Streptomyces noursei ATCC 11455: one gene and its partner. The protein of the gene in region 1 interacts with the protein of each later gene in a pairwise test. Links are inferred from orthologs where the notes say so. Each region holds a gene or a part of one and is shown on either strand. Other genes may lie near its edges.

The links.
Region 2: the proteins of SNOUR_RS33565 (region 1) and ndk interact in binary tests that used the Escherichia coli proteins (3 or more experiments, as listed by UniProt). The link is inferred for Streptomyces noursei ATCC 11455 from one-to-one orthologs.

Annotation. Positions count from the first base shown.
Region 1 is NZ_CP011533.1:7,863,551-7,878,012, forward strand. The notes cover bases 2,988-5,723. They hold SNOUR_RS33565 (uracil-DNA glycosylase), read left to right. Parts: upstream 2,988-3,866; coding sequence 3,867-4,580; downstream 4,581-5,723. Other genes in these bases: SNOUR_RS33560 (aldo/keto reductase), read left to right, coding at 2,988-3,799; SNOUR_RS33570 (hypothetical protein), read left to right, coding at 4,652-5,212; SNOUR_RS33575 (TetR/AcrR family transcriptional regulator), read right to left, coding at 5,236-5,723. Outside these bases: SNOUR_RS33540 (HipA family kinase), read left to right, coding at 1-517; SNOUR_RS33545 (DUF3037 domain-containing protein), read left to right, coding at 514-909; 3-oxoacyl-ACP reductase FabG, read left to right, coding at 1,122-1,883; SNOUR_RS33555 (SDR family oxidoreductase), read left to right, coding at 1,927-2,697; more of SNOUR_RS33560, read left to right, coding at 2,834-2,987; more of SNOUR_RS33575, read right to left, coding at 5,724-5,853; SNOUR_RS33580 (FAD-dependent monooxygenase), read left to right, coding at 6,054-7,265; SNOUR_RS33585 (Gfo/Idh/MocA family protein), read left to right, coding at 7,338-8,252; lnt (apolipoprotein N-acyltransferase), read right to left, coding at 8,215-9,795; SNOUR_RS33595 (ABC transporter ATP-binding protein), read right to left, coding at 9,993-12,005; SNOUR_RS33605 (sensor histidine kinase), read right to left, coding at 12,582-14,024. UniProt on the Escherichia coli protein: Excises uracil residues from the DNA which can arise as a result of misincorporation of dUMP residues by DNA polymerase or due to deamination of cytosine.
Region 2 is NZ_CP011533.1:6,163,720-6,178,410, forward strand. What follows is about bases 1-2,965. They hold ndk (nucleoside-diphosphate kinase), read left to right. Parts: upstream 1-1,258; coding sequence 1,259-1,672; downstream 1,673-2,965. Other genes in these bases: folC (bifunctional tetrahydrofolate synthase/dihydrofolate synthase), read left to right, coding at 1-601; SNOUR_RS26130 (DUF4233 domain-containing protein), read left to right, coding at 604-948; SNOUR_RS26140 (rod shape-determining protein), read left to right, coding at 1,970-2,965. Outside these bases: more of SNOUR_RS26140, read left to right, coding at 2,966-2,989; rod shape-determining protein MreC, read left to right, coding at 3,228-4,157; rod shape-determining protein MreD, read left to right, coding at 4,161-4,901; mrdA (penicillin-binding protein 2), read left to right, coding at 4,898-7,039; SNOUR_RS26160 (FtsW/RodA/SpoVE family cell cycle protein), read left to right, coding at 7,036-8,250; SNOUR_RS26165 (ATP-binding protein), read right to left, coding at 8,272-8,775; SNOUR_RS26170 (CYTH and CHAD domain-containing protein), read left to right, coding at 8,930-10,528; SNOUR_RS26175 (TIGR03960 family B12-binding radical SAM protein), read left to right, coding at 10,656-12,578; SNOUR_RS26180 (TIGR03936 family radical SAM-associated protein), read left to right, coding at 12,986-13,789; SNOUR_RS26185 (Rne/Rng family ribonuclease), read left to right, coding at 14,005-14,691. UniProt on the Escherichia coli protein: Major role in the synthesis of nucleoside triphosphates other than ATP. The ATP gamma phosphate is transferred to the NDP beta phosphate via a ping-pong mechanism, using a phosphorylated active-site intermediate.

The DNA of each region.
Region 1 (14,462 bases):
GGCGTTGGGGTTCGATCCGCTCGCCTTCGAGGTGAGCGCGCGCGAGGCCGGCCGGGTGGTGTGGTTCGACGCGCTGATCAACAACGTGGACCGGTCCTGGCGCAATCCCAACCTGCTGGTGTGGCACGGCGAGCTGTGGTTGATCGACCACGGCGCGGCGATGATCTGGCACCACAACTGGCCGACCGCACAGAAGGCTTCGGCCCGGTCCTACAACGCCTCCGACCACGCGCTGGCCACGTTCGGGCCGGATGTGGCGGCTGCGGCCGAGGAGTTCGCGCCGCGGATCACCGAGGACCTGCTCACCGAGATTGCCGCGGACGTGCCGGACGAGTGGCTGGACGGCGAGCCCGGCTTCGACTCGCCGGACGAGTTGCGCGAGGCGTATGTGCGCACGCTGCTGGACCGTGCCCGGACCGTCAGCGAGCACATCACCCTCGGGGAGCCGACGAAGGACAGGCCCTCGCAGGCACCGGAGTGGCTGGCGGGCAAGTTGCCGCGGAGGGCCGTGAAGTGAGCGGAATGTACAACGGGCGCGACGTCTTCGAGTACGCGCTGCTGAAGGTCGTACCCCGGGTCGAGCGCGGGGAGATGATCAACGCGGGGGTGGTGGTGTACTGCCGTGCGCAGCGGTTCGTCGAAGCCCGTACGCACCTGGACGAGGCCCGGCTGCTGGCGCTGGATCCCACGGTGGACGTGGCCGGCGTACGGGCCGCGCTGTGTGCCGTGGAGGGCATCTGCGAGGGCGGCGCGCGGGCCGGACAGGCGGCCGGGGAGGACCCGGGGCAGCGCTTCCGCTGGCTGATCGCGCCGCGCAGCACGATCGTCCAGCCGGGACCGGTGCACACCGGTCTGACCGCCGATCCCACGGCGGAGGCGGAGCGGCTGCTGGAGCTGCTGGTGCGGTGACGGTGCGCCGAGTGCGCGGTGGACGGGGCGGGATTCCTTCGGGAGGCCGCCCCGTTCGGCGTCTGCGGGCGGGTGTGCGGTGGTGGGGCGTTGACAGGGGGTGGCCGGGCTTCTAGCGTCAGCCCTGCTGAGGCTACTAAGCGGTTGCTCACCTGGATCGGGGCGGCCGCTGGTGTTCGAGGTTTCGACGATCGAGGGTGAGGAGAACCCGCATGTCCACCACCGAGCAGCGTGTCGCCATCGTGACGGGCGCGGCCCGCGGCATCGGCGCGGCCACCGCCGTCCGCCTGGCCGCCGAGGGCCGTGCCGTCGCCGTACTCGACCTCGACGAGGCGGCCTGCAAGGACACCGTCGGGAAGATCACCGCGGCCGGCGGCAAGGCCGTCGCGATCGGCTGCGACGTCTCCGACAGCGACCAGGTGGCGGCCGCCGTCGAGCGGGTCGCGGCGGAGCTCGGCGCGCCGACCGTCCTCGTCAACAACGCGGGTGTGCTCCGCGACAACCTGCTGTTCAAGATGAGCGACAGCGACTGGGACACCGTCATGAACGTGCACCTGCGCGGCGCGTTCCTGATGTCGCGGGCCTGTCAGAAGCACATGGTGGACGCCAAGTTCGGGCGGATCGTCAACCTCTCCTCCAGCTCGGCGCTCGGCAACCGCGGCCAGGTCAACTACTCGGCGGCCAAGGCCGGTCTGCAGGGCTTCACCAAGACCCTCGCCATCGAACTCGGCAAGTTCGGCGTCACCGCGAACGCCGTCGCCCCCGGCTTCATCGCCACCGACATGACCGCCGCCACCGCCGCGCGCGTCGGGATGGACTTCGACGACTTCAAGACCGCGGCGGCCACCCAGATCCCGGTGCAGCGGGTCGGCAACCCTGACGACATCGCCAACGCCATCGCCTTCTTCACCGGCGACGCGGCCGGGTTCGTCTCCGGCCAGGTCCTGTACGTCGCCGGCGGCCCGCTGTGCTGACCGCCGGACCGACCGCAGGAACCCACGAGCAGGAGAGCGCGATATGACAGAGCAGGACAGCGGGTTCCCCGAGCCCTCCAGCAAGGTGGCCCTGATCACCGGCGGCAGCCGCGGCATCGGGTACGGCATCGCGGAGGCCCTGGTCGCCCGCGGCGACCGGGTCGTGATCACCGGACGCAACGAGGAGTCCCTCAAGGAGGCCGCCGAGAAGCTCGGCGCCGACCGGGTGCTGCCCGTCGCCGGCAAGGCGCACGACGAGGCGCACCAGGCCACCGCCGTCGAGCGGGCCATGGAGACCTTCGGCCGGGTCGACTACCTGGTCAACAACGCCGGGACGAACCCGGTGTTCGGCCCGATCGCCGACCTCGACCTCAACGTGGCGCGCAAGGTCTTCGAGACCAACGTCGTCTCGGCGCTGGGCTTCGCCCAACGCACCTGGCACGCCTGGCAGAAGGACAACGGCGGCGCGATCGTCAACATCGCCTCGATCGCCGGGGTCGCGCCCTCGCCGTTCATCGGCGCGTACGGGATCAGCAAGGCGGCGATGGTGAACCTCACCCTCCAGCTGGCCCACGAGTTCGCGCCGGCGGTACGGGTCAACTCCATCGCCCCCGCGGTGATCAAGACCAAGTTCGCCGCGGCGCTCTACGAGGACCGCGAGGAGGAGGCGGCGGCCGGCTACCCGATGGGGCGGCTGGGCGTCCCGGAGGACATCGGCGGGGCCGCGGCCTTCCTGTTGTCCGACGCGGCCGGCTGGGTCACCGGGCAGACGCTCGTCGTGGACGGCGGGCTGTTCCTGAACGCCGGGGTGTGACGCCCGGGGGCCGCCGGAGCGGGTGGCCCCCCACGGGGCTTGCCTTCGTGTGCGCTCCAAGAGGCAGAGTCCGTGGTGCCGGTCCCGACGAGGGGCCGGCGCCACGTGTGTCGAGGACCTGTCAGGGAGAGATGCCATGCACCACCGCACGCTCGGCGGCGGCGACGGACCGCGGATCAGCGCGCTGTGCCTGGGGGCCATGCCGTTCGGCACCACCGTCGACGAGCGGACCGCGTTCGCCCTCCTGGACCGCTTCGCCGAGGCCGGTGGCACCTTCGTCGACACCGCGAACAACTACGCCTGCTGGGTGCCCGGCGCGACCGGTGACGAGAGCGAGCGGGTGCTCGGGCGCTGGCTGCGCAGCCGCCGCGCGGCGGACCGCACGGTGCTGGCCACCAAGGCCGGCGCCCGGCCCGACCCGGCCCGCGGGCCCCGCTGGCCCGCCAACGCCGAGGGCCTGGGCGCCGGCGCGCTCCGCACCGCCCTCGACGGCAGCCTGCGCCGCCTGGGCACCGACCGGGTGGACCTCTACTACGCGCACGTCGAGGACCGCACCGTCCCGCTCGCGGAGACCGTCGAGACGCTGGCCGGGTTCGTCCGGGACGGCCGGGTCGGCACCCTGGGGGCCAGCAACCACGCGACCTGGCGGCTGGCCGAGGCCCGGCAGCACGCCGCCGTCCGCGGACTGCCCGGCTTCCGCGCCGTACAGCAGCGGCACACCTATCTGCGGCCGCGTCCCGAGTCGCCGACCGGCCTCCAACGGGAGACCGACGAGGAACTCCTCGACTACGCGGCCGCGCACCCCGATCTGACCCTGCTCGGCTACTCGCCCCTGGTGGAGGGCGGCTACACCCGCGCGGACCGGCCGCTCCCGGACCGCTACGACCACCCCGGGACGGTGATCCGCACGCGGGTGCTGGCGGAGGTGGCGGCGGAGTGCGGGGCCACCGCGAACCAGGTGGTGCTGGCCTGGCTGATGGGTGGCGCGGTGCCGGTGGTGCCGGTGCTCGGGGTCAGTTCCGTGGCCCAGCTCGACGAGTGCCTGGCCGCGCTGGACCTCGTCCTGGACCCGTGCCAGCGGGCCCGGCTGGACACCGCGTGAGGGGCCGGGGGATCCTGCCGTGCGGCCCGTGGCCGGCACTGTCAGTGGTCGCCGGTAGGTTCTCTCGATGAGAACGGAACGCACACCGGAGGTTGTTGACGTGGTCACCGACATGCTGCCCGAGTCCTGGCGCGGGGTCCTGGGCGAGGAGTTGGAGAAGCCCTACTTCAAGGAGCTGATCGACTTCGTCGAGCAGGAGCGGGCGGGCGGCCCGGTCTATCCGCCCCGCGAGCAGGTCTTCGCGGCGCTGGAGGCCACGCCCTTCGACCAGGTCAAGGTGCTCATCCTCGGCCAGGACCCGTACCACGGCGCCGGCCAGGGCCACGGCCTGTGCTTCTCCGTGCAGCCCGGCGTCAGGACGCCGCCGTCGCTGCGGAACATCTACAAGGAGATGAAGGAGGAGCTCGGCCACCCGATTCCGGACAACGGCTATCTGATGCCCTGGGCCCAGCAGGGCGTCCTGCTGCTGAACGCCGTCCTCACGGTCCGCGAGGGCGAGGCCAACTCACACAAGGGCAAGGGCTGGGAGAAGGTCACCGACGCGGTGATCCGCGCCGTCGCGAACCGTCCGGATCCGGCCGTCTTCGTCCTCTGGGGCAACTACGCCAAGAAGAAGCTTCCGCTGATCGACGAGGAGCGGCACGCGGTGGTCCAGGGCGCGCACCCCTCCCCGCTCTCCGCGAAGAAGTTCTTCGGCTCCCGCCCCTTCACCCAGATCAACGAGGCGATCGCCGCCCAGGGGCACACCGCGATCGACTGGCGGATCCCCGACCTGGGCTGACCGGCCACCCCTCGCGTCGCGCACACCGCGCGGACCTTTCCCCCGGCGGTTAGCGTCGGGGGGAGCCAGTGGTGGCGGCGAGCGAGGACGGGGAGTGCGCGGTGGTGGAGCAGCGCCGTGAGGCGGAGCACGACGACGGGGTACTGACCCGGATCGGCCAGGCGATCATGCTGCACCGCGCCGGCGACCGCGAGGAGGCCCGCAACCGCCTCGCCGCGCTGTGGCAGGAGATCGGGCCGCGCGGCGACGCCTTCCACCGCTGCGCCCTCGCGCACTACATGGCCGACACCCAGGACGACCCCAGGGACGCGCTGGACTGGGACCTGCGCGCCCTGGCGGAGGCGGAGAGCTTCGTCACCGAGCGGCCCGCGCGGACCGGGGCCGCGGGCGAAGCGGGCGGCCAGGGCCCCCGCCACCCCCTCGCCGCGCTGCGGGCGTTCTTCCCCGCACTCCACCTCAACCTCGCCGCCGACTACGCCGGACTCGACCGCCCGGCCGACGCCCGCGCCCAGCTCCGGCGGGCCCGCGCCTCGGTCCGCGCCCTGGCCGACGGCGAGTACCGCCGCCGCCTCACGGAGGCGATCCAGCGGCTGGAGCTGCGCATCGAGGGCGCGACCGGGCCGTTCCGATAGGAGGCCCGGCGCGGTCCGGGACCTCAGCCGCGCAGCATTCCGTCGAGGAGTTCCGCGCACGAGGTGCGCAGCGCGTCCCGGGTGGGCACCGCGGCGTGGAACTGCCCCGCGACACAGGAGAACAGCACTCCGTCGCACCAGGCCACCAGGGCCAGCGCCTGCCGCTCCGGCGCGGGGGAGCCGGCCGCCGTCAGCAGCGCCTGGACCGGTTCCCGGAAGGCCCGGCCCGCCCGGTCGTACACTTCCCGCAGCTCCGGCCGGCGGGTGGCCTCCAGCGCCAGCTCGTAACGGGCGATCAGCAGCCCGCGGTGGTGCGACAGATAGCGATGCAGGGCGAGCGCGAGCGCGTCCGCCAGGGCGGCCGGGGCGGCGGCTTCCGGGTCCGCGGCGCCCGGCATCTCCCGTGGTGCCAGCACCGCCGCCTCGCGTTCGGCCAGCCGCGTCACCGCCGCCGCCAGCAGCGCCGCCCGGGTCCGCGCGAGGTTGGAGGTGGAGCCCTGCGGCAGCCCGGCCGCCTCGTCGACGGCGCGGTGCGTCAGCCCCCGCATCCCGCGCTCCGCGAGCAGGTCCAGGGCGGTGTCGGCGATCAGCCGGTGCCGGGGGATCGGGGGCGGGGAAGCGGCGGCCGCGCGGGCGTTCATGCAGGTGAGCCTAGCGGGACGGGCCGTGGCTGACTACGGCCGTAGTGCGGTGCCGGACCGCGGCCGTGGTGCGCTGCCCGCTCGTTCGACTACAGGTGTAGTCTCTGAGGCGTTCGGAACTACAGGTGTAGTAACGCCGGGGGGACGCGCGGCCCTGCGCCGCACGCGTCGTCACCCGGCAGAGGGAGGGAGGCGGCGCCATGCCGCAGCGCACCGCACTCGTGATCGGCGGCGGGATCGGCGGGCTCACCGCCGCGGTGGCCCTGGACCGACGGGGCTGGCGGGTGACCGTCCTGGAACGGGCCGCCGCCCTGGAGCCGGTGGGCGCCGGCATCGGACTGGCCCCCAACGCCCAGCGCGCACTGGACACCCTGGACGTGGGCGACGCGGTCCGCGCCATGGCCTCCTGGCAGCTGGCCGGCGAGATCCGCCGCCCCGACGGACGACTGCTGGCCCGCACGGACAACGCCGCGGCCGTGCGGCGGTACGGCGGCCCGGTCGTGCTCGCCCACCGCGCCGACGTGATCGCCCTGCTCGCCGGCCGGCTGCCCGGCGACGCGGTCCGCACCGGCGCCCCGGCCGCCCTCGTGGACCCCGGCGATCCGCTGCGCGAGGACCGGCCCGCCCGGGTGCGGACCACCGGCCCGGACGGCGCCCCGCAGGAGCTGACCGCCGACCTCGTCGTCGCCGCCGACGGCATCCGCTCCGCCACCCGCCGGGCTCTCTTCCCCGCCCACCCCGAGCCCCGCTACGCCGGCTTCACCGCCTGGCGCTTCGTGGTGTCCGCCGCCGACGCCGCCGGGCTCGTCGACCCCGGCACCGCACACGAGACCTGGGGACCCGGCGGCCTGTGGGGCACCCTGCCGCTGCACGACGGGCGGATCTACGCGTACGCCACGGCGGCCGTCCCGCCCGGCGGCGACCGGGCCGGCGGCGACCGGCGGGCCGAACTGCGGCGCCGCTTCGGCCACTGGCACCGGCCCGTCCCGCAGCTGTTGGCCGCCGCCGACCCGGCCGCCGTGCTCCGCAACGACGTGTACGCCGCGGCGGCCCCGCCGCCCGCCTTCCACCGCGGCCGGGTCGCGCTGCTCGGCGACGCGGTGCATCCGATGACGCCCAACCTCGGCCAGGGCGGCTGCCAGGCCGTCGAGGACGCCGTCGTCCTCGCCCACGAGGCCGGCCCGGACGCGCCGCTGGACGCCGCGCTCGCCGCGTACACCCGGCAGCGGCTGCCCCGCACCATGGCCGTGGTCCGCCGGTCCGGACGCATCGGCCGGGTCTCCACCTGGCGGTCCCGGCCCGCCTGCGCCCTGCGCGGCGCCCTGGTCGCGGCCACCGCCCGCCTGGCGCCCGACCTCGCGCTGCGCGGTCTGGACGGGATCGCCGACTGGCGGCCGCCGGGCGCCCCGTAAGCTGCGGGGACCGGGTGCCCGGAGATCCCCAGGGCCCGGGCACCGGGACCGCGGAACCAAGGGAGACATCGCGTGAAGGTCGGCTGCATCGGACTCGGAGACATCGCACGGAAGGCGTACCTCCCCGTACTCGGCACGCTGCCCGGCATCGAGCTGCACCTCCAGACCCGCAACCCGGCTGCCCTGCAACAGGCCGGCGACGCCTACCGACTGACCGGGCGACAGCTCCACTCCGACCTGGACGCGCTGCTCGCCGCCGGCCCGGACGCCGTCTTCGTGCACGCCGCGACGATCGCCCACCCGGAGCTCGTGACCCGGTTGATCGAGGCCGGCGTGCCGACCTACGTGGACAAGCCGATCGCCTACGAGCTCGCCGACACCCGGCGGATCGTCGATCTCGCCGAACAGCGCGGGGTGGGGCTGGCCGTCGGCTTCAACCGCCGCTTCGCCCCTGGATACGCCGAGTGCCGGGAGCACCCCCGCGAGCTGATCCTGCTCCAGAAGAACCGCACCGGGATGCCCGAGGACCCCCGCACGCTGGTCCTCGACGACTTCATCCACGTCGTCGACACGCTGCGCTTCCTCGCGCCCGGGGAGATCGAGCACATCGACGTCCGGGCCCGGATCCGGGACGGGCTGATGGACCAGGTGGTGCTCCAGCTGTCCGGCGACGGGTTCACCGCCCTCGGCACCATGAACCGCCGCAGCGGCTCCGCCGAGGAGCTGCTGGACGTGTCCGGCCAGGACACCCGGCGCCAGGTCGTCAACCTCGCCGAGGTCGTCGACCACCAAGGTCGGCCGAGCGTCCGGCGCCGCGGCGACTGGGAGCCGGTGGCCCGTCAGCGGGGCATCGAGCAGATCGTGCTGGCCTTCCTGGACGACGTCCGGGCCGGGCGCGTGCCGTCGGCCCGGGACGCGCTGCGCACGCACGAGCTGTGCGAACGCGTGATCACCGACGCCCTCGCACAGGCCGCCGCCCGGGGCTAGCACCGACGTCCCCGGAGCGACCGGTGCCGCGCCGCCGTCCACCGGCCCGCACGACCGCGACCAGACCGTGGGCGAGCAGTGCGGCGACCGCCCCGTACAGCGCCCAGTCGCCCCACCGGGTGTACGGGCTGGTGCCGCGGGCCAGCGGCAGGTCGTAGACGGCCGCCGCGCTGCGGTCGGTGCCCAGCCGCTCGCCGATCCGCTCGCCCCGCGGGCCGTACACCGCGCTGACCCCGGTGAGCGTGGCGTGCACCATCGGGCGCCAGGTCTCCGCGGCGCGCAGCGCCCCCAGCGAGGCGTGCTGGGCCGGCGCCCAGCTGTCCTGGAACGTCGCCGTCGAGGACTGGGCGACCAGCACCTGCGCCCCGTCCGCGGCCAGCTGGCGGCTCATGTCCGGGAAGGCCGTCTCGAAGCAGACCAGCGGCCCGACCCGCAGTCCGGCCGCGGCGGGCACCGGCATCACCACCTGGTGGGTGCCGCGCCGCCGGTCACTGGTGGCGGCCTTGCCCACCTTCGTCGCCCAGCCCAGCACGGACCGGGCCGGTATGTACTCGCCGAACGGCACCAGCCGCATCTTGGCGTACCGGTCCCCGGTCAGGCCCTGCGGGCCGATGAGCACCGCGCTCTTGGAGATGCCGGCCCTGCCGGAGTCCGGCGCGTCGGCGTTCACCAGCAGGTCGGCGCCGGTGCGCCGGGACAGCGCGGCCAGCCGGGCGGCTAGCGCCGGGTGGTCCGCCGGGTCCTGGTAGAGGCTGCTCTCGCCCCAGACGACCAGGCGCACCCCGCGGCCGGCCAGCGCGCCGGTGAGCGCCTCGCTGCGGGCCAGCCGCTGGGTGGGAGTGCCGTCGGGGCCGGGCTGGACGACCGCGATCCGGACCGTCCCGGCGGGCCGGGGGAGCGGCGCCCACAGCCAGACCGCGGTGCCGGCCAGCGCGCACACCAGCAGACCGGCGACGGCGGGCCGCCGGGCGGCCGGGACGGCGAGCAGCCCCGCCAGCGCGGTGTTCACCGCCACGATCAGCAGGCTCACCAGCCACACCCCGCCGAGCGAGGCCATGCGCAGCGCGGGCGGCACCTGCCACTGGCTGGCGCCCAGCAGCCCCCAGGGCCCGCCCAAGTACTCCCAGGACCTGACCAGTTCGACCATCAGCCAGCCGGACGGCACCAGTACCAGTGCGGCGGCGGCCCGCCCCGGACCCGGTACCCCGCCCAGCAGCGCCCGCACCAGCATCCCCCAGGGCGCCCACAGCGCACCGAGCAGCAGCGCCAGCACCAGGATGAAGACGTGCAGGCTCGGCAGCAGCCAGTGGTGCACCGCCAGCATGAACCCGGCGCCGCCCAGCCAGCCGTACAGCGCCGCCCGTCGAGCGGTCCGCGCCGTGCGCAGCAACAGCAGCCACGGCACCAGCGCGGCATACGCCAGCCACCACCACGAGGGCTCCGGGAAGGCGAGGGCGGGCAGCGCGCCGGCGAGCGCGGCGGCCGGACCGCGCGTCCAGAGCGAGCCGGTCCCTCGCGTCCGGTGGCCGAGCGGTATGTCCATACGGGCTCCCTGTCGCCGTGCCTGCCCCAGCGTGTGCCGCTGTGTCCCGTCGATATCTCTTGCCACGCTCAAGGGTTGTCAGCCCTCCCGGGCTCCCGCCACTTCTCGTGCACCCGGACCGCCGCTCCCGTGAGGCGCACGGCGAGGCCCCCGCCCAAGGGGACGGGGGCCTGTCGCCGGCCGGGTGGCGGGCGTCGTCAGTTCACCAGCGAGGGTGCGGTGGACAGCTCCGGGGTGTCGCCCGGCGCGGCGCCGGCGGCCACCGCCACGTCCGCCACGTCCACCGCCTCCGTCGCGTCGACCGCGTCCGTCACGTCCGCCGGGGCCGGGCCGTCCGCAGCCCCGGAGGGTCCGCCGGCGAACTGGGTCCGGTACAGCTCGGCGTACCGGCCGTCGGCTGCCAGCAGTGTCTCGTGCGTTCCGCGCTCGACGATCCGCCCGCCCTCGACGACCAGGATCAGGTCGGCGGCCCGCACGGTCGACAGCCGGTGGGCGATCACCAGCGCGGTCCGCCCGTCCAGCGCCTCGGTGAGCGCCTCCTGGACGGCCGCCTCCGAGGTGTTGTCCAGGTGGGCGGTGGCCTCGTCCAGGATCACCACCCGGGGGTGGGCCAGCAGCAGCCGGGCGATGGTCAGCCGCTGCCGCTCGCCGCCGGAGAGACGGTAGCCGCGCTCGCCGACGACGGTGTCCAGGCCGTCGGGCAGCGAGGCGATCAACGCGTCCAGGCGGGCCCGGCGCAGCGCGTCCCACAGCTCCTCCTCGGCCGCCTCGGGGTTGGCCAGCAGCAGGTTCTCCCGGATGGACTCGTGGAAGAGGTGGCCGTCCTGGGTGACCATGCCCAGGGTGTCGCGCAGCGAGGAGGCGGTCAGGTCCCGGACGTCCACCCCGCCCAACCGCACCGCGCCGGAGTCCGCGTCGTACAGCCGCGGCAGCAGCTGGGCGATGGTCGACTTGCCGGCGCCGGAGGAGCCGACCAGGGCCACCATCTGGCCCGGCTCGGCGCGGAAGGAGACGTCGTGCAGGACCTCCTCGCCGCCCCGGGTGTCGAGGGTGGCGACCTCCTCCAGGGAGGCCAGCGACACCTTGTCGGCGGACGGGTAGCCGAAGCGCACCGCGTCGAACTCCACCGACACCGGGCCGGTGGGCACCGGACGGGCGTCCGGCCGCTCGGTGATCAGCGGCTCGAGGTCCAGCACCTCGAAGACCCGCTCGAAGCTGACCAGCGCGCTCATCACCTCGATGTGGGCGCCGGACAGCGCGGTCAGCGGGGCGTACAGCCGGGTGAGCAGCAGGGCCAGCGAGACGATCGCGCCCGGCTCCAGCTGCCCGCGCAGCGCCAGGAACCCGCCCAGCCCGTAGACCACGGCCAGCGCCAGCGCGGAGACCAGGGTGAGCGCGGTGACGAAGTACGTCTGCACCATCGCCGAGCGGACGCCGATGTCGCGCACCCGGCGGGCCCGGGCGGCGAACTCCGCTGACTCCCGCGCCGGTCGGCCCATCAGCTTCACGAGGGTGGCGCCGGGCGCGGAGAACCGCTCGGTCATCTGGGTGCCCATCGCGGCGTTGTGGTCGGCGCCCTCCCTGCGCAGCGCCGCCAGCCGTCGACCGACCAGCCGGGCGGGCAGCACGAACACCGGCAGCAGCACCAGGGCGATCAGCGTGATCTGCCAGGAGAGGCTGAGCATCACGCCGAGCGTGAGCAGCAGGGTGACGATGTTGCTGACCACTCCGGACAGGGTGTCGCTGAACGCCCGCTGGGCGCCGATCACATCGTTGTTGAGCCGGCTGACCAGCGCTCCGGTGCGGGTGCGGGTGAAGAAGGCGATCGGCATCCGCTGGACGTGGTCGTAGACGGTGGTGCGCAGGTCGAGGATGAGCCCCTCGCCGATGCCCGCCGACAGCCGGCGGGTCAGCAGCCCCAGCCCCGCCTCGGCGACGGCGATCGCCGCGATCAGCCCGGACAGCCCCAGGACCAGTCCGGGCGAGGTGCGGCCGACGATCGCGTCCACCACCCGCCCGGCGAGCAGCGGGGTGGCCACCGCGAGCAGCGCGGTGACGGTGCTCAGCACCAGGAACCACACCAGCATCCGGCGGTGCGGGCGGGCGAAGGCCGCGATCCGGCGCAGCGTGCCCCGGGAGAGGCGGTGCTTGCCCTGTTGGGCGGTCATCGTGCTGTGCAGCGAATGCCAGGCGGTGACTTCCATGTCCATCGCGGCCTCCTGATTGCCGGGTCGTCACGGGATCGCCGTGCGTGACCGGCGACATGAAAGAACCTAGAACCTAAACCAATCTTGAGGTCAAGGGATTCCCGCACCGTCACCCCGCGGGGCTACCCGCACCGCGCCCCGTTCCCCCCACCGGGCCGTCGCCACGATGGCCGCCATGCGGGACGGGGGAGCGCACGGCACAGGGAACGCCCGCACGGCCGTCACGGCGACACTGCTGCTGCCGTCGCGGCTGACCGCCTCCGCCGCCCGGCTCCGCGACACCGCCCGCCGACGCGGACGGCACACCCCGACGCGGCGGCCTTCGGCGCCGAACTCCTCGCCCGTCACGGCTCGACCCTGCCCTCCGCGATCGTCGTCGACGTCGGCCGCACCGAAGGCCGTTGGGTGGTCGTCGGGGCCAACGCGGCCTGGGCGAGCGGGTGTTACGCCGCCGACCCGGAAGCGGCGCTGGACACCGTCCTGCGGGCCGCCGGGCCGCCGGGCCGCCGGGCCGCCGGGCCACGGTCCCGGCTGGCCCCGCGCGACCTGCCGTTCGTCCGCCGCGCAGGGTGAGACGACCTACGGCTGGAGGGGACCCTCCCAGACCACCGGCGCGGCCGGGCCGTCGTCGTCGCCCTCCCCCTCGCCGGTCACCGTCAGCCGCACGCCCTCCCGGCCGTCGGCCAGCGTGACCGTGGCGTCCACCACGACCTGGGCCGAGGCCGCCGCCCGGGCCACCTCCGCCAACGCCCGCCCCACCGCGGCGACCAGCGCCCGGGCGCACTCCGCGCCGACCCGCGCGTCCACCGGCCCGACGAAGTGCACCGACGGCCGGGTACCCAGCACCGCGGTGGCCGCGCCGGCCTCCCGCAGGATCCGGGTGCGCGGCCCGGCCGGCACCTCCGGCGGCCCCTGCTGGAGCGCGATGATCGCGGTGCGGATCTCCTGGATCGTCGCGTCCAACTCGTCCACCGCCCGCCCCACGTCCTCCGTGACCTCCGGGAGGACGGCCGTGCGCTGGGCGCTCTCCAGCAGCATCCCGGTGGCGAACAGCCGCTGGATCACCAGGTCGTGCAGATCGCGGGCGATCCGGTCCCGGTCCTCGTAGACCGCGAGCCGCTCCCGGTCGCGGTGGCGGTCGGCCAGCACGAGCGCCAGCGCCGCCTGGGACGCGAACTGGGTGCCCAGGGTCCGTTCCAGATGGGTGAAGCGGGTGTCGCCGCAAGCCCGGCACAGGGCCAGCGCGCCCAACACCCGGCCGCCGCTGTGCAGCGGCAGCAGCATCGTCGGCCCGTAGTGGCGCGACAGCGGGGAGATCGAGCGGGGGTCGCCGGCGAAGTCGTCGGAGAAGACCGCCAGCCCGGCGTGGATCTGGTGCAGGACCGGGCTCTCCGGCGGGATCGTGCCGCCGTACGTCTCCGCCCGCACCGACTCGGACAGCACCGTGGAGATCGCCACCACCTCCATGGCGCCGTCGGACTGCGGCAGCAGCACCGCCCCGGTCGCCGCCTCGGCCAGCTCCCGGCCCTTCTCGGCCACCACCGTCAGCGCGTGCTCCGTGGTGGAGCCGGTCTCCGGGCCGGCCAGCAGTGCCGTGGTCACCGACGCCGCCCCGTCGATCCAGCGCCGGCGCTGCCGGGCCGCGGCGTGCATCCGGGCGTTGCCCATCGCGATCCCGGCCTCGGTGGCCAGCACCCGCACCAGATGCAGATCCACCTCGCTGAACCGCCCCGCCTCCGCACCGGGCCCCGCACCCTGCCCGGCCGCACCGCCGTCCGGCTGCCCGGCCACGAAGACGCTCCCGAACAGCTCGCCCCGCACCTTGATCGGCACCCGCAGGGTGAACGGGGCGGCCGGCCGGCCCTCGGGCGGGGTGCCGTGGGTGATCAGGTCGCGCAGCCCGTCGCCGTCCTCGTCCAGCACCTCCACGGCCGCATAGCGGGCGCCGGTCAGCGACGCGGCGGTCTCGGCGATCCGGTGCAGCACCCGGTGCACGTCGAGGTCGGAGCCGATGGCGACCATCGCCTCCAGCAGCTGCGGCAGCCGGGTCAGCGGGCCGCCGGCCAGATGCCGCAGGCTCTGCGCGGTCCGCTCGGCGAGCACCGCCGCCGAGCTGTCGACCCCGGCACCTTCGTGCGGGTCGGCGGGTTCGGAGAACGGCGGCGAATGCGGCATGGAGACGACTTCTGAGCTGGCGCGGTGCGGCGCGGTGCGGCGCGGAAACGATACGGCTCCGACCAGTCTAATTCGCCCGGAAGGGTGGCATCGGGGCGGCTACGGTCCCACTCGGGCCGGAGCGCTGCCGCACCCCGCCCCGACCCCGGACGCCGCGGATCAGGCCGGCAGCGCCGCCTCGATCGCCGCGACCAGTTCCGCCGCCTCGGGCTCCGTGCGCGGCCGGAAACGGCCGGTCACCGCGCCGGTGTGGTCGATCGGGACTTCTCGGGTTTCCCTCCAATG
Region 2 (14,691 bases), 1.7 Mb from region 1 along the record:
CGGGCTCGGCGGCGAGTATCCGGAGGTCTTCCTCCCGCTGCACGGCGCCCACCAGGCGCACAACGCCGCGGTCGCGCTCGCCGCCGTCGAGGCGTTCTTCGGCGTCGGCTCCGACCACGCCCGCACCCTCGACATCGACACCGTCCGCTCCGCGTTCGCCGCGGTCAGCTCGCCCGGCCGGATGGAGGTGGTCCGGCGCAGCCCCACCGTCGTGCTGGACGCCGCGCACAATCCGGGCGGTGCCCGGGCGGCGGCCGAGACGGTCAGCGAGGCGTTCGGCTTCAGCCGGCTGATCGGCGTCGTCGGCGCCAGCGACGACAAGGACGTCCGGGGCTTCCTGGAGGCGTTCGAGCCGATCTTCGCCGAGGTCGTGGTGACGCGGAATTCCAGCCAGCGTGCGATGGATCCGGACGAGCTGGCCGCCATCGCCGTGGAGATCTTCGGCGCCGAGCGGGTCCAGGTCGAGCCGCGGCTGGACGACGCCCTGGAGGCGGCGATCACCCTCGCCGAGGAGGAGGGCGAGTTCTCCGGCGCCGGTGTGCTGGTGACCGGCTCGGTGATCACGGTCGGCGAGGCCCGGCTGCTCCTGGGAGGGAACTGACCATGCGCACGCTGTGTGCCAGCACCCTGATAGGGGAGTTCTTCGTGATCGGCTTCGCCGGTCTGGTCGCGATGCAGCTCACCGACATCTCCCGGGCCACCATCTGGATCGTCAGCGGCATCGCGATGCTGCTGAGCCTGCTGCTGTGCGGGATGCTGACCCGCCCCGGCGGGGTACAGCTCGGCTGGGCGCTGCAGATCGCGCTGATCGCCAGCGGCCTGGTCGTGCCCACGATGTTCTTCCTCGGCGCGGTCTTCGCCGCCCTGTGGTGGACCTCGGTCCACTTCGGCCGCAAGGTGGACGAGGCGAAGGCACGGTTCGCGGCCGAGTCCGCACCCACGACCTGAGCCCACGGACCTGCTTTTCCCCACCCACGACGGAAGGGGACGGGGCTGCGGGGCAGGGGTGAGCCGGACTGCTGCGCTTTACGTCCGGCTCACCCCTGCCCCGCAGCCCCGGCACCGCTGCCGAACAGCCCCGCGCAGCGGCACCGCCCGCCGCCAGGCGAAACGGCGCCGCACCCGGCAACGCACGAGGCGGCCCCGCCGCAGGCGCAACGCGGCGAACTCCCACGGTAGGGAAGCCGGCAGCGTACGCCCCGTACCCAGGCGATAGCCTGGCACCGCTGACCGTCGTTCAGATACAGGGAGTCCCTTCGTGAGCCAGCGCACCCTCGTCCTCCTCAAGCCCGACGCCGTCAAGCGCGGCCTGGTCGGCGAGATCATCCGTCGCATCGAGCGCAAGGCCAACTGGACGATCACCGCGCTGGAACTGCGCACCCTCGACCGCGGGGTGCTGGAGCAGCACTACGCCGAGCACGTCGGCAAGCCCTTCTACGAGCCGCTGGTGGACTTCATGTCCTCCGGGCCGGTCGTCTCGCTGGTCGTCGAGGGCGAGCGGGTCATCGAGGGTGTCCGCGCGCTGGCCGGTCCCACTGACCCGATTGCCGCGCCGAGTGGGTCCATTCGTGGGGACTTCGGAACGATCACCCGAGAAAATCTCATCCACGCCTCGGATTCCGAAGAGTCCGCCGAGCGCGAGATCAAGATTTTCTTCCCCGGGATTTCTTGATCCGAAGTCAACGGCCAACCCCCTTGTGACCAGGGGCGACCGGTGAAATCATCGGTCGCCCCTCGGTGTATTCGCCGCGAGCGGGGGAACGCGTTCCCGCGACACGACGTCACCATTAAGGGGGGCGGGTGCGTGTACGGCTGACAATGGCGGAACGGCCTCCCGCCGTGTTCGAGTGGGTAACACTACGAACTACGATGGGGGCTTCCGCGCCTCACAGCGCATCACCTCCTGCCGACCTCAAAGTAAGCATTCGCTCCAGTTGGGAAGGCCAGACGTATCCTCATGGGGAACAACATGTCGTTCATCGGCCGTGACATGGCTGTCGACCTCGGGACCGCCAACACGCTGGTGTACGTCAGGGGCCGGGGCATCGTCCTCAACGAACCGTCGGTCGTGGCCATCAACACCAACACCGGCGGCATCCTCGCGGTCGGCGCCGAGGCGAAGAAGATGATCGGCCGGACCCCCGGCAACATCGTCGCCGTACGGCCCCTGAAGGACGGTGTGATCGCGGACTTCGAGATCACCGAGCGGATGCTCCGCTACTTCATCCTCAAGATCCACAAGCGGCGCTATCTGGCCCGTCCGCGGGTCGTGGTCTGCGTTCCCTCCGGTATCACGGGAGTTGAGCGCCGCGCGGTCATCGAGGCGTCCACCCAGGCCGGTGCCCGCCAGGTGCACATCATCGAGGAGCCGATGGCCGCCGCGATCGGCTCGGGCCTGCCCGTCCACGAGGCCACCGGCAACATGGTCGTGGACATCGGCGGCGGCACCACCGAGGTCGCGGTCATCTCGCTCGGCGGCATCGTCACCGCCCAGTCCATCCGGGTCGCCGGCGACGAACTGGACAACGCGATCATCCAGCACATCAAGAAGGAGTACAGCCTCCTGCTGGGCGAGCGCACCGCCGAGTCCATCAAGATCACCATCGGTTCGGCGTACGACCTGGAGCAGGACGAGCACACCGAGATCCGCGGCCGCGACCTGGTCTCCGGCCTGCCGAAGACCGTCGTCATCTCGGCCGCCGAGGTCCGCAAGGCCATCGAAGAGCCGGTCAACTCCATCGTCGACGCGGTCAAGACGACCCTCGACAAGTGCCCGCCGGAGCTTTCCGGTGACGTGATGGACCGCGGCATCGTTCTGACGGGTGGCGGTGCACTGCTGCGCGGCCTCGACGAGCGGCTGCGCCGTGAGACGGGCATGCCCATCCACATCGCCGAGGACCCGCTCGACTCCGTCGCGCTCGGTTCCGGCAAGTGCGTCGAGGAGTTCGAGGCGCTCCAGCAGGTCCTGGACTCCCAGCCGCGCCGCTGACCCACCAGGTCCCGGCCCGTCGCGCGGACGTCACACGACGTTCGCGCGGGCCGGGCAGCATAGAGAAACGGCCGCTCCGTCCGGCGGATCGTCGGCCCATACGCAACGCCCCCACAGACACGGTGCACTGACGCTTCACCACCGCGCCGTCACAGCAAGGCACAATGCTCAACCCCCGAACGAGACCGGCGGGGCCCGCAGCCGGCCGGTCCTACGAGGAAGGACACGGCCGCCGCACGTGAGGGACACACGAGAGAGCCGGCTGCTGCTGGTGCTGCTGGTCGCGATCGCGTTCGCGCTGATCACGGTCGATATCCGAGGCGGCGAACAGTCCCCGCTCGACGGTGCCCGGCAAGCCGCCGCCTCCGCCTTCGGCCCGGTGGAGCGCGGCGTGGCCCGCGTCGTCAACCCGGTCGGCAACGCCGTCAGCGCGGTACGCGACTCCGGCGACCGGCACAACCGCATCAGCGAGCTGGAACACCAGAACGCCGCACTGAAGCTCAAGCTCGGCTCCCCGGACCGCAACCGCAACCGCGCCGCCGAACTCGACAAGATCCTCAAGACCGCGGCCACCGGCCAGTACGCGATCAAGGGCGCCGAGGTCATCGCCATCGGGTCCGCGCAGGGCTTCTCCTGGACCGTCACCATCGACGCCGGCAGCAGCGACGGCATCGCCCGCGACATGACCGTCCTCAACGGCGACGGGCTGGTCGGTCGGATCACCACCGTCACCCCGCACACCTCCACCGTGCTGCTCGCCGCCGACCCGGAGTTCACCGTCGGCACCCGGATGGAGAAGACCAACGAGATCGGTTTCGCCAACGGCCAGGGCGTCCGCTCGCTCCGCGTCGAGCTGCTCAACGGCCGGGCCGACGTCAAGAAGGGCGACCGGCTGGTCACCTTCGGCTCCAGCAAGGACAAGCCGTTCGTGCCCGGGGTGCCGGTCGGCACGGTCACCAAGGTCGAGCCGCTCAACGGCGATCTGACCCGCACCCTCCAGGTCCGGCCGTTCGTTTCCTTCTCGTCGCTCGACGTCGTCGGCGTCGTCGTCCAGCCGCCCCGCAAGGACCCGCGGGACACCGTCCTACCGCCCCCGGTCAAGCCCAGGCCGACGCCGACGGTCACCGTCACGGCCACCCCCTCCGAGAGCGCTTCACCCAGGAGCTGACCGATGCGCATCAACCGGATCCTGCTCGCCACCCCGCTGGTGGTGGTCGCCCTGATCATCCAGGTCAGCATCCTCGCTAGACTCCAACTGCCGGGCGCCGTACCGGATCTGCTGCTGCTGGTCGTGGTCGGCCTGGCCCTGGTCTACGGCCATGTCGGCGGCTCGCTCATCGGCTTCGGCGCCGGGCTGCTGGCCGACCTCGCCCCGCCCGCCGACCACGCCATCGGCCGCTACGCCCTGGTCCTGTGCGTCATCGGCTACGTCGCGGGCCTGACCAAGCCGGACAACGGCCAGCACCGCTCGGCGACCCTGCCGCTGGTGGTCGTGATCGGCGCGGCCATCGGCTCGACGCTGATGTACGCCGGGGTCGGCTCCCTGGTCGGCGACACCGCCGCCCGACACGTCGGCCTGGTCGGGCTGCTGCTCAGCGCCACGCTCTACGACCTGTTGCTCGCCCCCTTCACCGTTCCGCTGGTGATGGCGCTGGCGCGCAGGACGGAGCACGATCCGCTGGCCACCGACGCCGGCGGCACCGCCGGCGGCCTCGGTCGGCACGGCTGGGGGCGCGGCGACGGCCGCTCCGGTGGGGTCGGTACGTGGACCGGGGGCTGGCTCACGACCGGCACCGGCCTCAAAGCCAGCCGCAACGCGATGAAGGCGATCCGCACCGGCCGGGTTCCCAAGCCGGCCCGTGGCGGACGCACCAAGGGGGTCAAGGGCATCAAGGGGGTCAAGCGCCTGTGAGCAACATTCCGGAGACGGGGAAGACCTCCCGCGTCACCATCCGGCTGGTCGCCATCCAGATCCTGGTCTTCTCACTGCTGGCGACGCTCGGCGGCCGGCTGTGGTATCTCCAGATCCGCAACGGCCAGGAGTACGCGGCCAAGGCCAGGTCCAACCACGTCCAGCAGGTCATCGAGCCCGCCACCCGCGGCTCCATCCTCGACGCCCGCGGCGTGCCGCTGGCCGACAACCAGACCCGGCTCGTGGTCTCCGCCAGCCGCACCGACCTGCTGAAGATGAAGGACGACGGCAAGGCCGTGCTCGCCCGGCTGGCCAAGGTGCTGGGCATGCCCGCGCAGGAGATCCGCAACAAGGTCCGGCTCTGCGACTCCAAGACCCCGCAGCCCTGCTGGAACGGCTCGCCCTTCCAGCCGATCCCGATCACCGACAAGGCCACCACCCAGCAGGCCCTGCAGATCCGCGAGCGCTCCGAGGACTTCCCCGGCATCAGCGCCCAGCCCACCGCCGTCCGCCGCTACCCGGCGCTCGGCAAGTCCAACACCGCCCAGGTCCTCGGCTACCTCTCGCCGGTCACCGACGAGGAGATCCAGCGGGCCAAGAACGGCGCCTCGCCGCTGCTGCGCTCGGACCAGGTCGGCCGGTCCGGTCTGGAGCGGCAGTACGACACCTTCCTGCGCGGCAAGGCCGCCGTCACCCGCTACGAGGTCGACAACCTCGGCCGGGTCATCGGGCAGGCCAACAGCGACAAGGGCCAGGCCGGTTCGACCCTGGTCACCAGCATCGACGCCCGCGTCCAGGCCATAGCGGAACAGCAGCTCGACAAGGCCATGAAGGACGCCCGCACCCAGGTGGACCGGAACACCGGCACCAACTACAAGGCCGACTCGGGTGCCGTGGTCGTCCTGGAGGCGAAGACCGGCCGGGTGGTGGCGATGGCCTCCAACCCCACCTACGACCCCAACGCCTGGGTCGGCGGGATCTCCGGCAAGGACTACGCCAAGCTGACCGGCAAGGACTCCAACTACCCGCTGCTCAACCGCGCCATCCAGGGACAGGCCGCCCCCGGCTCGATCTTCAAGGTCATCTCGACCTCGGCCGCGGTCAACGCCGGCTACCCCTTCGACGGCCACTACCCCTGCACCAGCTCGTACAGCATCGGCGGCCAGGTCTTCCGGAACTTCGAGGGCGAGTCGCAGGGCGACATCAGCCTGGGGCGGGCGCTGGAGGTCTCCTGCGACACCGTCTTCTACCGGCTCGGCCACGAGGAGTGGAAGAAGGACGGCGGCGACAAGCCCGTCCAGGACCCCCGCGACTGGTTCTACAAGACCGCCCACCAGTTCGGCCTCGGCAAGGAGACCGGCGTCGACCTCCCCAACGAGGTCAAGGGCCGGGTCCCCGACCGCCAGTGGAAGACCGCCTTCTGGAAGGCCAACAAGGACAGCTGGTGCGCGCACCCCAAGGACGCCAATGACTACGTCTCCAAGCTCGCCCGGGAGAACTGCCTCGAAGGCATGAAGCTGCACGCCTACGACTCGATCAACTACGCCATCGGCCAGGGCGACACCCTCGTCACCCCGATCCAGATGGCGACGATCTACGCGGCGCTCTCCAACGGCGGCACCCTCTACAACCCCACCGTCGGCAAGGCCATCGTCAGCCCCGACGGCAAGTCGGTGCAGACGATCCGGCCGAAGTCGCACGGCCATCTGCCGGACACCCCGCAGACCCTCCGGCAGATCGACGCCGCGCTCCAGGGCGTCACCGAGCGGGGCACCGCCGCCTGGCGCTTCCAGGGCTGGCCGCAGGACAAGATCCCGATGCACGCCAAGACCGGTACCGCCGAGGTCTACGGCAAGCAGACCACCTCGTGGTTCGCGACGTACACCAAGGACTACGCGATCGTGATGACCATCTCCCAGGGTGGTACCGGCTCCGGCGCCTCCGGCCCGGCCGTCCGCAACATCTACAACGCGCTCTACGGCGTCAACGACAAGGGCGAGATCGACGACAAGGCCGCGCTGCTCCCCAGGCCGGAGAGCAAGCTGCCCAAGATCGAGAGCGACGGCACCATCCTCTCGCCGCCCATCAAGCCGCCGGCCGACCCGTCGCCGTCCCCCTCCGGGAGCCCCCAGCAGTGACCACGCCGCTCTTCTCCCGGACCTTCTCCGTCCGCCGCTACGCCCCGGACCAAGGCGTCTGGGGCCGGCTGACGGCGCGTGACTCCGTGGTGCGCAGACTGGACTGGATACTGCTGCTGTCCTGCCTGGTGCTGTCCCTGATGGGATCGATCCTGGTCTTCTCGGCGACCCGCAACCGCACCGAACTCAACAAGGGCGACGAGTACTTCTTCTTCGTCCACCACCTGCTGAACACCTCCATCGGCATCGCGCTGGCCGGCGGCACCATCTGGCTGGGCCACCGCACCCTGCGCGGCGCCGTCCCGGTGCTGTTCGGCGCCTCGGTGCTGCTGGCGGTGCTGGTGCTGACGCCGCTGGGCGCCACCATCAACGGCTCCCGTTCGTGGCTCGCGATCCCCGGCGGCTTCTCGCTCCAGCCCGCCGAGTTCACCAAGATCACCATCACCCTGGGCATGGCGATGATCCTGGCGGCCCGGGTCGACGCCGGCGACCGCCCGCACCCCGACCACCGCACCGTCGTCCAGGCCCTGGGGCTGGCCGCCATCCCGGTGGGCGTGATCCTCCTGATGCCCGACCTCGGCTCGGTGATGGTGCTCGGCGCCATCATCCTCGGCGTGCTGCTCGCCAGCGGCTGCTCCAACCGCTGGATCCTGGGCCTGCTCGGCACCGGTGTCGTCGGCTGCGTGGCCATCTGGCAGCTCGGGCTGCTGGACGCGTACCAGATCGCCCGGTTCGCCGCGTTCGCCAACCCGAGCCTGGACCCGGCCGGCGTCGGCTACAACACCAACCAGGCCCGGATCGCCATCGGCGGTGGCGGGTTGACCGGCTCCGGCCTCTTCCACGGCAGCCAGACCACCGGCCAGTTCGTCCCCGAGCAGCAGACCGACTTCATCTTCACCGTCGCCGGCGAGGAACTCGGCTTCCTCGGCGCGGGCCTGATCATCCTCCTGCTCGGCGTGGTGCTGTGGCGCGCCTGCCGGATCGCCCGCGAGACCGGCGAGCTCTACGGCACGATCGTGGCCGCCGGTATCATCGCGTGGTTCGCCTTCCAGGCGTTCGAGAACATCGGGATGACCCTGGGCATCATGCCCGTCACCGGTCTGCCGCTGCCGTTCGTCTCCTACGGCGGCACCTCGATGTTCGCGGTGTGGATCGCCATCGGTCTGCTGCAGTCGATCCGCGTCCAGCGCCCGGTCTCCGCGTCCCGTTGACCGCGCGGCACCGCCGCGGGGTCAGCGTCCGGTGCGCAGTTCGAACCACAGGGACGTGGTGTGCGGCGGCCCCTCGAACGGGGTCGTCCCCCAGTCGTCGGCGAGCCGGCTGATCAGCAGCAGCCCGTGCGCGGGGTCCCGGTCGCCGGGCACCCAGGGGGCTCCTCCCGGTCGAGCGAGGTCGGGGCCGGGGGACCGTCGGAGGCCCTCGGAGGACGGCGCGGGGATCACCGCCGCGCCCTCGTCGTGCACGCTGATCCGCAGGCCGTGCGCCGCGGTCAGCACCCGCAGCAGGATGTCCGCGGAGCCGGGGGTGCGCAGATGGGCCCTGGTGACCGCCTCCGAGGTGAGCAGGACGGCGGTGTCCCGGAGGGCGGCGAGCGGGCCGTGCCGCAGCAGGGCCCGGACGAAGTCGCGGGCGGTCTTCGGGACGCTGGGCCGGCTCGCCGCGGTGAGCAGGTACGGGCGCGCTCCGGCCGCGACGCGGAGGGGCGGCCGGGCGAGGGCTGCGGTGTCGGGGTGCACGGTTTCTCCCGGTGTCGATCGAGACGGTTACCACGCTGTGTGGGCGTCCTGTCACACACCGTAAGACACCGTGTGTCGGCGATGCCACCCGTTCCGGGCGCGGACCGGTGTCGGACGGCTGGTCGGGGTCGTGGTGGCTGACTAGATTCGATGCATGGCCGACACCGTGCGGGAGATCGAGCGGAAATACGAGATGGCCGAGACGGGCGCGGCCACCCGGATCGACGCCGACCACCTGCCCGACCTGACCCGCGCCGGCCGGGTCGCGACCGTGACGGAGCGCGGCACCCGGGCCCTGGACGCCGTCTACTACGACACCGCGGACCAGCGCCTCGCCGCGGACGGCATCACCCTGCGCCGGCGCACCGGCGGCACCGACGCGGGCTGGCACCTCAAACTCCCGGTCGCGCTCCCCGAGGTCACCGGCGCGGTGCGCGACGAGATCCGCGCCCCGCTCTCCGACGCCCCGCCCCGCGAGCTGACCGCGCTGGTCCGCTCCCGGACCCGCGACGCCCCGCTGATCCCCCTCGTCCGGCTGCGGACCCGGCGCACGGTCCACGACCTCGAAGATGCCGCCGGCCGTCCGCTCGCCGAGGTCGCGGTGGACGACGTACGGGCCCGTCGGCTGCACCCGGAAGGGGCGGCGCGCACGGCCCGCTGGCGGGAGATCGAGGTCGAGCTGGCCCCCGGGAGCGGGCGCGGCGCGGGGCAGAAGCTGCTGGACGAGGTCGAGCGGGTGCTGACCGGGGCCGGCGCGCGCCCCTCCGCCGCCCCGTCGAAACTGGCCCGCGCCCTGGCGGAGACCTCGCCGGAGGCCGCGCGGGAGGGCGCCGCGCGCCCCGCCGCCGCGGACGCCGACCGCCCCCGCCGCACCGCCGGCGACGTCGTGCTCCGCTACGTCCGTGCCCAGGTGCGGGCGATCGTCGAGCTGGACCCGGCGGTCCGGCGCGACCTGCCCGACGCGGTGCACCAGATGCGGGTCGCCACCCGCCGGCTGCGCAGCGCCTTCCGCTCGTACGCCAAGGTCCTCGACCGGGCCGCCACCGACCCGCTGGGCGTCGAACTCAAGTGGCTGGCAACGGAGTTGGGGGCTGGTCGGGACCAGGAGGTGCTCGCCGACCGGCTCTCCGCGGCCCTGGCCGAGGTGCCCCGCACGCTGCGGCTGGGACCGGTGTCGGCCCGGCTGCGCAGCTGGTCGGCCCGGCACCGAGCAGGGGCCCGCGAACGGCTGCTCGCCGCCCTCGACGGCCCGCGCTACCTCGCCCTCCTGGAGAACCTGCACGCCCTGCTCGGCGCCCCGCCGCTGCGCCGCCCCGCCGCCCGTCCCGCGCCCCCCGTCGTCGCCGGCGCCGTCCTCAGGGACTACCGGCGGCTGGCCCACCGCATCGAGGTCGCCCTGGACACCCCCGCCGGCCCGGCCCGCGACGAGGCGCTGCACAGCGCCCGCAAGGCCGCCAAGCGCATCCGGTACGCGGCCGAGGCGGCCAGCCCGGCGCTCGGACGCCCGGCCCGCGCGTTCGTCCGGCGCACCAAGCAGGTGCAGCAGCTGCTCGGCGACCACCAGGACAGCGTGGTCGCGCGCGCCGCGCTGCGCGAGCTGGCGACCCAGGCCCGCCGGGCCGGCGAGAGCGGATTCACCTTCGGCCTGCTCTACGGCCGGGAGGAGGCCCTGGCGGCCCGCGGCGAACGGGAACTGCCCGCTCTGTGGGCGAAGGTCTCCCGTCCCCGGTACCGGGCGGCGCTGCGGGCCTGAGCGGGGCCCGCGCCGCCCGCTCGACGGCGCAGGCCGGAGCGCCGACCGCGAGATCTCCGTGCCGAGGGGTGACTCCGAGCGGGTTACGCTTGTGAGTCGCCCCCTTGTCCGTCCACGAAGGTTCGAGATGTCCGAGTCGGTTTTCCCGCAGCTCGAAGCTCTGCTCCCGCACGTGCAGAAGCCCATCCAGTACGTCGGTGGTGAGCTGAACTCCACCGTCAAGGAATGGGCGGAGTGCGACGTCCGCTGGGCACTCATGTACCCCGACGCCTACGAGGTCGGGCTGCCCAACCAGGGCGTCATGATCCTCTACGAGGTCCTCAACGAGCAGGACGGCGTCCTCGCCGAGCGCACCTACAGCGTCTGGCCGGACCTCGAAGCGCTGATGCGCGAGCACGAGGTGCCCCAGTTCACCGTGGACAGCCACCGGCCCGTCGGCGACTTCGACGTGTTCGGCCTGAGCTTCTCCACCGAGCTCGGCTACACCAACATGCTCACCGCCCTGGACCTCGCGGGCATCCCGCTGGAGGCCAAGGACCGCACCGAGGACCACCCGGTGGTCCTGGCCGGCGGCCACGCCGCGTTCAACCCCGAGCCGATCGCCGACTTCCTCGACTGCGCGGTCATCGGCGACGGCGAGCAGGCGGTCCTGGACATCACCAGGATCATCCGGGAGTGGAAGGCCGAGGGCCGCCCCGGCGGCCGCGACGAGTTGCTCTTCCGCCTCGCCAGGACCGGCAACGTCTACGTCCCCAAGTTCTACGACGTCGAGTACCTCGGCGACGGCCGTATCGCGCGTGTCGTGCCGAACCGCTCCGGCGTCCCGTGGCGGGTCTCCAAGCACACCGTCATGGACCTCGACGAGTGGCCCTACCCCAAGCAGCCGCTCGTCCCCCTGGCCGAGACCGTCCACGAGCGGATGTCGGTCGAGATCTTCCGTGGCTGCACCCGCGGCTGCCGTTTCTGCCAGGCCGGCATGATCACGCGCCCCGTACGGGAGCGAAGCATCACCGGCATCGGCGAGATGGTGGACAAGGGCCTGAAGGCCACGGGATTCGAGGAGGTCGGCCTGCTGTCGCTGTCCTCCGCGGACCACACCGAGATCGGCGACGTGGCCAAGGGCCTCGCCGACCGGTACGAGGAAGACAAGATCGGTCTGTCGCTGCCGTCGACCCGGGTCGACGCCTTCAACATCGATCTCGCCAACGAGCTGACCCGCAACGGCCGTCGCTCCGGTCTGACCTTCGCCCCCGAGGGCGGCAGCGAGCGGATCCGCAAGGTCATCAACAAGATGGTCTCCGAAGAGGACCTGATCCGGACCGTCGCCACCGCCTACGGCAACGGCTGGCGCCAGGTGAAGCTCTACTTCATGTGCGGTCTGCCGACCGAGACCGACGACGACGTCCTGCAGATCGCGGACATGGCGACCAAGGTCATCGCCAAGGGCCGCGAGGTCTCCAAGTCCAACGACATCCGCTGCACCGTCTCCATCGGCGGTTTCGTCCCCAAGCCGCACACCCCCTTCCAGTGGGCCCCGCAGCTCTCCGCCGAGGAGACCGACGCCCGCCTGGCCAAGCTCCGCGACAAGATCCGCGGCGACAAGAAGTACGGCCGCTCCATCGGCTTCCGCTACCACGACGGCAAGCCCGGCATCGTCGAGGGCCTGCTCTCCCGCGGCGACCGCCGGATCGGCGCGGTCATCCGCGCGGTGTACGACGACGGCGGCCGCTTCGACGGCTGGCGCGAGCACTTCTCCTACGACCGCTGGATGGAGTGCGCCGAGAAGACGCTGCCCGACTTCGGTGTGGACGTCGACTGGTACACCACCCGCGAGCGCACCTACGAGGAGGTCCTGCCCTGGGACCACCTCGACTCCGGCCTCGACAAGGACTGGCTCTGGGAGGACTGGCAAGACGCCCTCGACGAGACCGAGGTCGAGGACTGCCGCTGGACCCCGTGCTTCGACTGCGGCGTCTGCCCGCAGATGGACACCCACATCCAGATCGGCCCGACGGGCAAGAAGCTGCTGCCGCTGACCGTCGTCAAGTAGCCGTCGCCGCGCGCCGCGGTGTGCGCCTCCGGCCCGGTCCCGCCGTCGTGCGGGGCCGGGCCGGAGCCGTACGTGCCGGGCGATCGGGGAGCGCGGCGGGGTTTTCCGGGTCCGCCGAGCGGAGAAGCTTCGGTATCGGACCTCCGCGTGCGGGTGGTGTCCGGGCCGTCGCCGGCCCACCCGTCCGAATGGATTTCACCGGGTGGCGAGGCCGCCGGGAGGCCACCGGGCGCCCCGGCGGGAACCGGCCGCGGGCGTGGCACGTACTCTAGGTAAAGACGTCCGGGCACGACGTGTCCCCGCCACGCGGGGGTGGCCCGGACGGGGCGGCACCAGCCGCGCCCTGACACCAAGGAGAAGTAACACTGGGCAAGCGACAGCCCGAAGGCCCGCCGCCCGCACCGGCGGTGCAGCGCATCCGACTGCGCTACACCAAGCGCGGCCGCCTCCGGTTCACCAGCCACCGCGACTTCCAGCGCGCTTTCGAGCGGGCGCTGCGCCGCGCCGAGGTCCCCATGGCCTATTCGGCGGGCTTCACCCCGCACCCCAAGGTGTCGTACGCCAACGCGGCGCCGACCGGTACCGGCAGTGAGGCCGAGTACCTGGAGATCCAGCTCACCGAGCGCCGCGAGCCGGAGACCGTCCGCGCTCTGCTCGACGCGTCCCTGCCCGACGGCCTCGACGTGACCGACGCGGTGGAGGCGCACACCAGCGGTCTCGCCGATCGGCTGCAGGCGTCGGTGTGGGAGATCCGGCTCGACGGGGTCGCCGCCGAGGAGGCCGGGCGCGCCGTCGAGGCGTTCCTCGCCGCCGACGAGGTGCAGGTCGAGCGCCGCACCAAGAACGGCATGCGGAGCTTCGACGCCCGGGGTGCGGTCGCGCACCTGGAGACCGTCCCGGTCCCGGGCGATAGGCCCGACGGCAATGCCTGTGCGATACTGCGGCTGGTTGTTCGGCATCTGACACCTGCCGTTCGACCCGACGACGTCCTGTCCGGCCTCCGGGTTACGGCCGACCTGGCGCCGCCGGTCCCCGCAGCGGTGACCAGGCTGGCGCAGGGGCTGCTCGATGAGGAGACCGGCACGGTGACCGACCCGCTGGCGCCCGACCGCGACGCTGCCACGGCCGCTCCATCCACGGCCGCTGAGCTGAGTACCGCGACGGTGCAGGGCGGGGCCTCCCCGGCCACTTCCGGGGACGGCACTGCGTAGGACGCGTCGTCGCGTCGCCGATCAACCAGGGTGCCACCCCGGTCCGGCGGACGCACTGACCAGGAGACTTTCGCCGGCCCGGTCCACGGGCCCGGCGAGCGAGACGACAGCTCCCGTGCGGCGCCCGCGCCCCGGACAGCGGAACCGCGCCCAGCGCGCGGACCGCGACCGGAATCAGGCGCGGCGCCCGGGAGCGTGACGGGAGAACCGCCCGCATGCTCGAATCTATTGAGCCCACTGAATCCACGCGGTCCGCGGACCGTGAGGGTGACAACAACAATTCGCCCAGCGACACGCTGCCGCCGCGCCGCCGGCGCCGCGCGGCCTCCCGGCCGGCCGGCCCTCCGGCCGCTGCCGCCGCCGAGAAGGCCGCGGTCGTGACCGACGCCCCGCCGGCGTCGAGCGGGACCTCCGCCGGAGCGACCGACACCGCACCCGCCGCCGCGCAGCCCGCCGCCGACGAGGAGCGGCCGGCCCGCCCGCGCCGCCGGGCGACCCGCAAGGCGACCTCGCCCGCCGGGCCCGCGCCCGAATCCGCCGAGGCGCCCGCCGCTGCCGTCGAGGAGGCTCCGGCCGCCGCTGTCGAGGAGGAAGCGCGTCCGGCGCGTGCGCGTCGCCGCGCCACCCGTAAGGCGACGGCTCCGGCCGCCACCTCGGAGTCGGTCGTCGAGGAGAGCCCCGCCGCCGAGGCGCCCGCCGCTGCCGTCGAGGAGACTCCGGCCGCCGCTGTCGAGGAGGAAGCGCGTCCGGCGCGTGCGCGTCGCCGCGCCACCCGTAAGGCGACCGCTCCGGCCGCCACCCCGGAGCCGGTCGTCGAGGCGCCCGCTGCCGAGGAGGCCGCCGAGGAGGAGGAAGCGGAAGAGGCTCCGGCCGCCGCTGTCGAGGAGGAGGCGCGTCCGGCG